DNA from 2 places in the Nakamurella alba genome. Region 1 is predicted to be linked to the other one. Evidence: riboswitches for the same ligand, from Rfam matches in the RefSeq annotation. Region 1 holds a riboswitch; the other holds the start of a gene.
What was found. A riboswitch is a leader RNA that binds a small molecule or an ion and turns the genes downstream of it on or off. The one in region 1 is predicted to bind S-adenosylmethionine.

Region 1 (3,436 bases):
CGACGGTCGGGACGTCGATGCTGGTCTCGGTGGCCGCGCCGTTGGACACTGCGCCGACCACCACCGCCGTGCTGCCGGGCGCGGCGGTCGCGGTGGCGGAACCTGCCGCCGGGTCGGCCGCCGCGGTCGAGCCGCACGCCGCGGTCCCGGCGAGCAGCAGGGTACCGAGTCCGAGGGCGAGGGATCTCCGGATGGTGCGTGGTACTGCGCGGGACATGCTGGTGCTCCTCGTGTCCGGGCCGGCGTCGTGCCGGGCCTCTGGGTGGGTGCTGCGGAATGGATGTGACGTGCGGGACTACAGGACGCGGGACAGGAAGTCCCTGGTCCGGGGGTGGGAGGGGTGGTCCAGGACGGCCGCGGGGGTGCCGTCCTCGACCACCGCCCCCTCGTCCATGAAGATCACCCGGTCGGCGACCTCACGGGCGAAGCCGATCTCGTGGGTGACGACGACCAGGGTGGTACCGGTGGCGGCGAGATCCTTGATGACGGCGAGCACCTCGCCCACCAGTTCGGGATCGAGCGCTGAGGTGGGCTCGTCGAACAGGAGGACCGACGGCTCCAGCGCCAGCGCCCGGGCGATTGCCACCCGTTGCTGCTGGCCGCCGGACAGTTGACGCGGGTAGGCATCGGCCTTCTCCGCCAGACCGACCCGTTCCAGCAGGGTGCGGGCGAGTGCACGTGCCTGCGTGGGGGTGGTGCGCCGCAGCGCGATCGGCGCCTCGACGACGTTCTCCAGTACCGTCAGGTGCGGGAAGAGGTTGAAGTGCTGGAACACGAACCCGATCCGGGCCCGTTGCCGCAGGATCGCCCGCTCCGGCAGTTCCTTCAGCCGGTCGCCGTGCCGGCGCACACCGATGGGCTCGCCGTCGACCAGCACCACACCGCTGTCCGGCCGCTCCAGGTGGTTGACGGTGCGCAGCAGCGTGGACTTGCCGGAGCCGGACGGTCCGATCACCACGGTGACGGTCCCGCGGCGGATCTGCAGGTCGATGCCGCGCAGTACCTGGTGCGTGCCGAATGCCTTGTGTGCGCCGATGATCTCGACGGCCGGCGCCTCCGGGGTGGCGCTCATGCCTGGCCTCCGAGAGTGCGGCGCAGCGCCGATCGCAGCTTCTGCAGCGGGGTCGGCGGCAGGGTGCGGAGCGCACCCTTGCTGTAGTGGCGCTCCACGTGGAACTGCACGACCGAGACCGCGCTGGTGAGAATCAGGTACCAGACGCTGGCCACCAGCAGCAGCGGGATGATGTCGGTCGGGTAGGTGCTGCTCATCGACTGCACCTGCCCGAAGAGGTCGAGCACGGAGACGTAGAAGATCAGCGACGTCCCCTTGATCAACCCGATCAGCAGGTTCACGTACGACGGCACGATGGAGCGCAGCGCCTGCGGCAGCACGATCCGGCGGAACTGCCGTGACCTCGGGATGCCCAGTGCCGCAGCGGCTTCGCTCTGGCCCTGGTCGACGGAGAGGATGCCCGACCGCACCACCTCGGCGGCGAAGGCGGACTCGTTCAGGCTGAGCGCGATCACCGCCATGACCGTGACCGGCAGCAGATCGTTGATCCCGATCGAGGCGAACACCGGGCCGAAGGGCACGCCGATACCGAGGTGGGTGTACAGCGCGCTGAAGTTGTAGACGAACAGCAGCACCACCATCAGCGGCACCGACCGGAAGAACCAGACGTACGCCCAGCTCAGCGCGCGCAGCAACGGGATCTCCGACAGCCGCGCGAGGGCCAGCAGGATGCCGAGCAGCAGACTCAGAACGGCGGAATAGAAGGTGATCTCGAGGGTGCGCAGCAGTCCATCGAGGATCACCGGACGCAGGAACCAGTAGCCGAACCGGTCCCAGGAGTAGAACGGGTTGGTGACCAGGCCGTGCACGACCTGCGCGAACACCACGACAACTGCGGCCGTGACGATCCAGCGGATCGGGTGCCGCAGCGGGATCACCCGTTGCCGGGCAAGGGATGTCAGTCCGGGGTCGGCCGGTGTCACGGCGGCACCGGGCGGCGATGGATGGGTCGGGGCACTCACAGGGCACACTCCGAGGAAGGGGTTCGGGCAGTCGTCGGCCGTCGGGCAGGCCGGAACGGTCGACGGGACAGGGGATGTCGGCGACGGACGAGGCATTCACCGGCGCGGATTCACGCCGAAGGTGCGGGGTGGATCAGCGACAGAGTGCGCTGCAGGTGCGGTGCAGGTCGATGTGCCGGCGCAGCACGGCGGGCACGGCCGGCAGCAGGCCGATCCGTCCGCGGCTGGTCCCGTTCACGTCGCCGTCCTCACCACCAGGGGAAACGCCGCACGGCGCATCCACGCTTGCCGGGCCCGAACGGGCCGGCCAGGTCCTCATCCGGAGCACCCCACCGTGGTGGAGGGTTGCCGTCCAGCGAGCCGGAGCTTGGTGCTGGAACTCATGACCTGCGCTGAACCTAACCCGCATCCGGGTCCGGGTCAAGTCACCGGAACCGCTGCAGATCAGCACTTCTCGGGACCGGACCCACCGACGGTCCGGTGAACCGATTCACCGGACAGGTCGCCGGAGAGCGAGGTGTACGGTCCGAGGACCTACGAGAGACCGTCCTTCATCGCCCCTCTCGCCGACCGTCACAGAAGGATCTCCCATGTCCGCGGCAGACCCCACCGTCCTGGCGGATCCGACCCTGGGCGCCCCGGTCCTGGACAACCCGGCCTGGGCCGCCCTCACCGGACCGCACGCGGCCTTCGCCCAGCGGCTCGGCCACGCCGCGCGGTACCACCCGGACGTCGCCGGATTCGCTGCGGTGCAGGACATCTCGGACCCGGCGCACTGGGCCGATCTGCGCCGGCTGGTCGGCCCGGGTGCGGAGGTGTCGGTGTCCGGCGAGTTCACGGCACCGGCCGGATGGCGGGAGACGTTCGCGGTCCCGGGTGTGCAGTTGGTCGACGTCGAGCTGGTCACGGAGCCGGACGCCGAGGCGGTGCGGTTGGGCGCTGCCGACGTCCCGGAGATGCTGGACCTGGTCGCCCGCACGCAGCCGGGCCCGTTCCGGGTCCGCACCGTCGAGCTGGGGACCTATCTCGGCATTCGTCGCGACGGGGTGCTGGTGGCGATGGCCGGGGAACGACTGCACCCGCCGGGCTGGACCGAGATCAGCGCCGTGTGCACGGCTCCCGAGGTGCGTGGGCAGGGCCTGGCCACCCGACTGGTCCGTGCCGTGGCCTTCGGCATCGCCGGGCGCGGCGAGCGTGCCTTCCTGCACACCTCGGCGGCCAACACCACTGCGATCCGGCTGTACACCTCGATCGGGTTCCGGCTGCGCCGGACCACCCGGTTCCGCGCCTTCGTCAGTCCTGGGTGATCGGCCGGTACACCACGTCGCTGCGGGAGACGGTGAAATCCAGTGCGTCGTAGAGCTTCCGGGCCGGGACGTTGTCGCCCTCGACGTAGAGCAAC
Region 2 (3,436 bases), on a different contig from region 1:
CCGGAAGCTGCCGGCGTCGGACCGGCGCAGGAACGTACCGGTCTCCTTGTCCGCGACCAGGTCGCCCTCGTCCCAGGAGTCCCAGAGCTCCCGCACGGTGGCGATGAACTCCTCGGCCCGTTCGTACCGCTGCGCACGGTCCAGGAACCCGCCGCGCCGGAAGTTCTGGCCGGTGAACGCGTCGAACGAGGTGACCACGTTCCAGGCCGCCCGCCCGCCGGAGAGGTGGTCCAGCGACGCGAACTGCCGGGCGAGCTCGTACGGCTCGTTGAAGGTGGCGTTGATGGTGCCGGCCAGACCGAGGTGGGTGGTGACCGCGGCGATCGACGCCAGCACCGGCAGGGTGTCCGGGCGGCCGACGATGTCCTGGTCGAAGACCTGGCCCGCCCGCTCCCGCAGCGCGAGACCCTCGGCCAGGAAGAAGAAGTCGAACTTGCCGCGCTCGGCGGTGCGTGCGGTGTGCTCGAAGGTGCTGAAGTCGATCTGGCTGCCGGCCCGCTCGTCCCACCACGCGGTGTGGTGGTTGACGCCGCCCAGGTAGGCGCCCAGGATGATCTGCTTGCGTGTGCTCATCGTCAGTGGTCCTTGTCAGGCGGTGGCGTACCGGTTGGGCACGGAGGTGGGCAGGCCGATCAGCCCGCGCAGATTGGTGTCGGGGTAGGTCTCGCGGTGCTGCCCGCGGCGACGCAGCTCGGGCACCAGATCGTCCGCGATCCGCGGGACGTCATCGGTGGCGACGCCGGGTCGAAGTCGGAATCCGTGATATCCCAGTGTGTTCCAGCTCTGCAACCGGTCGGCCAGGTCGGCGGCCGACCCGGCGAACACCAGCGTCTCGGTCTCCAGTGGTACGCGGCCGTCCAGGCGCCGCAGCCGGTCCGCACCCGACTCGTCCGGACCGTCGAGGAACACCACTACGTCCGCCCAGACCTGCAGCGGCTCGGGCGACTGCCGGGCCTGCACGACCGCGTCGCCGACCTCGGCGAGGATCCCGCGGGCGCGCTCGTCGTCGGTCGGGGTGACGAACACCAGGTCCGCGTGCGCCGCGGCCAGCAGGTAGGGCACGCGCCGGTGCGCCAGCAGGCTGATCACCGGCTGGCCCTGCGGCGACCGGGGGGTGATCGACGGTCCCCGGACGCTGAACCCGCTGCCCACGAAATCGATGTGGTGCACCTTCTCGCGGTCGATGAAGCGGCGGTGCTCGACATCGCGGATCTCGGCGTCGTCCTCCCAGCTGTCCCACAACCGGCGGACCACGTCGATGGCCTCGCCGGCCTCGTCGAACAGGTCGACCAGGAAGGCGGGCAGCTCGCCGGGCTCCAGTGCCTCCAGGTCCAGCGCCGGGATCTCCCGACGGCCGAACTGGGCGGCCTCACGGCCGAAACCGCCGGTGCGCACCTGCCATCCCGCCCGGCCCCGGGAGGTGTGGTCGAGGGTGGCGAGGGCCTTGGAGACGTGGAACGGCTCGGTGTGCGTGGTGGTCACCACCGGCACCAGGCCGATGTGCCGGGTGACCGGCGCGACGCGGGCCGCGATGAGCAGGGCGTCCAGCCGGCCGCGCACCACGTCGGTCCGGTCGTCCTCCCGGTCGACCCGGTCGTACTGCAGGGTCAGTGAGTCCTCGATGGTGACCAGATCCAGCGTTCCGCGTTCCGCGGTGGAGATGAGATCCGTCCAGTAGCCGGCCGAGAAAAGTTCTGCCGGACGTGATGTCGGCTCACGCCACGCGGCGGGATGCCAACCGGCGCCGTCGAGGGCGAGGCCGAGGTGGATATGGGTGGACATGAGACCTCCGGGGTCGGTGATCCCGGCCGCGCGGCGACGACAGGTCGCCCCGGCCGGGCTGGTGGCTGGGGATGTCAGGAGCGACAGAGCGCGCCGGCGGTGACGCAGAGGTCGATCTCGCGGCGCAGCACCGCGTGCAGGGTGGTCATCTCCAGCGAACCGGACACGGTTCGGGTCCTTCCGTCGACGTCGCTTGCCCGGCATCGCTCCGACGCCGTGCCAGGTGTGATCCCGGGGCACCCCATCGAGTCGAAGGGTTGCCGTCCAGCCTGCCGGGCCAGTGGCTGGAACTCGTCACCTACCCCGACAGTAGGACCTGTACCGGGCCCGTGCAAGCATCCGAGGAGTGAATCGGTTCACCCTGTCACTATGAGATAGGTTGCCAGGTATGTGCTTCCAGGCGCCGAACACTCTCCCGGTCCCGCAATGACGGACGGCACCGGGGGACCGCGTCCGATCAGCACCGCCTTCCTGGATGCGCTGGGTCGCACGACGGACCGCAAGCGGGCAGCGTTCACGCCACTGGATTCCCCGTTCGCCGGGGCCGGAGCCGCAACGGTGGAGGCCGTGCGAGCCGCGACGGAGTCGGGTCGGGAAGAGATCGTGGCACTGGGCCGGGAGATCCATGCGCATCCCGAGGAGGCGTTCCGGGAGCACCGCTCGGTGGCCATCATCACGGCCCTGCTCGGACGGCACGGCATCCCCGCCGCCGTCGGATGGCACGACCTGGACACCGCCTTCCGGGCCGGCCTGACCGCCGAGGGTCCCGACGACGGCGCACCGGACCCGGATCGCGGGCCCACCGTCGCGATCCTGGCCGAGTACGACGCGCTTCCGCAGATCGGCCACGCCTGCGGTCACAACCTGATCGCCGCTGCCGCGGTCGGTGCGTTCCTCGGGTTGCACCGGGCGGTCGCCGCCGGGCTGCGTCTGCCCGGGCGTGTGCTGCTGCTGGGCACACCCGCGGAGGAGGGCAACTCCGGCAAGGAGATCCTGGCCCGCACCGGATTCTTCGACGCGGTGGACGCCGCAATCATGGTGCACGGCTTCGGGTACGACGTGGTCGACCACCCGTTCCTGGGCCGCCGCCAGCTGCGGGTGACCTACCACGGGACCGCCGCGCACGCGTCGGCGAGCCCGTTCCTGGGGCGCAACGCACTGGATGCGGTGGTGCTGAACTACCAGGCGATCGGGCTGCTGCGGCAACACATCCCGCCCAGCGACCGGGTGCACGGCATCGTGCTCGAGGGCGGCGACCGGCCCAGTGTCGTGCCGGAGCGGGCCACGGTGGAGTACTACGTGCGCTCCGCCGATCCGGCCACCCTGAAGGACCTCTCCGAGCGGCTCGAGGACATCGCCCGCGGTATCGCGCTGGCCACCGGCACCCGCGCCGAACTCACCTGGGACCCGGTGCCGTTCAGCCTGCCGGTCCGGACGAACGGCCCGCTGGCCGCCCGCTGGGCGGTGCACCAGGAAGCGCTCGGCCGGACCGCCCTGGCGGGTGGCGTGGTGCCGGAGATCCTCGCCGCATCCACAGATTTCGGCAACGTCAGCGTCCGGATCCCCGGCATCCACCCGATGATCGCGGTCAGCCCGCCGGAGGTTGCCCTGCACACCCGCGAGTTCGAGGCGGCGGCGGGATCCGCCGCCGGCG

Region 2: it holds a riboswitch for S-adenosylmethionine, as region 1 does, so the genes downstream of both, GIS00_RS22100 (LLM class flavin-dependent oxidoreductase) here and GIS00_RS19400 (amino acid ABC transporter permease) in region 1, are expected to answer to the same signal.

Annotation. Positions count from the first base shown of each region.
Region 1 is NZ_WLYK01000008.1:349,879-353,314, reverse strand. Features, by position in the region: gene GIS00_RS19410 (transporter substrate-binding domain-containing protein) at 1-217, opposite strand, end outside; gene GIS00_RS19405 (amino acid ABC transporter ATP-binding protein) at 296-1,072, opposite strand; gene GIS00_RS19400 (amino acid ABC transporter permease) at 1,069-1,995, opposite strand; SAM riboswitch class IV at 2,311-2,422, opposite strand; gene GIS00_RS19395 (GNAT family N-acetyltransferase) at 2,625-3,341, shown strand; gene mshD (mycothiol synthase) at 3,328-3,436, opposite strand, start outside.
Region 2 is NZ_WLYK01000011.1:14,903-18,338, forward strand. Features, by position in the region: gene GIS00_RS22095 (NtaA/DmoA family FMN-dependent monooxygenase) at 1-573, opposite strand, end outside; gene GIS00_RS22100 (LLM class flavin-dependent oxidoreductase) at 589-1,782, opposite strand; SAM riboswitch class IV at 1,967-2,081, opposite strand; gene GIS00_RS22105 (M20 family metallopeptidase) at 2,209-3,436, shown strand, end outside.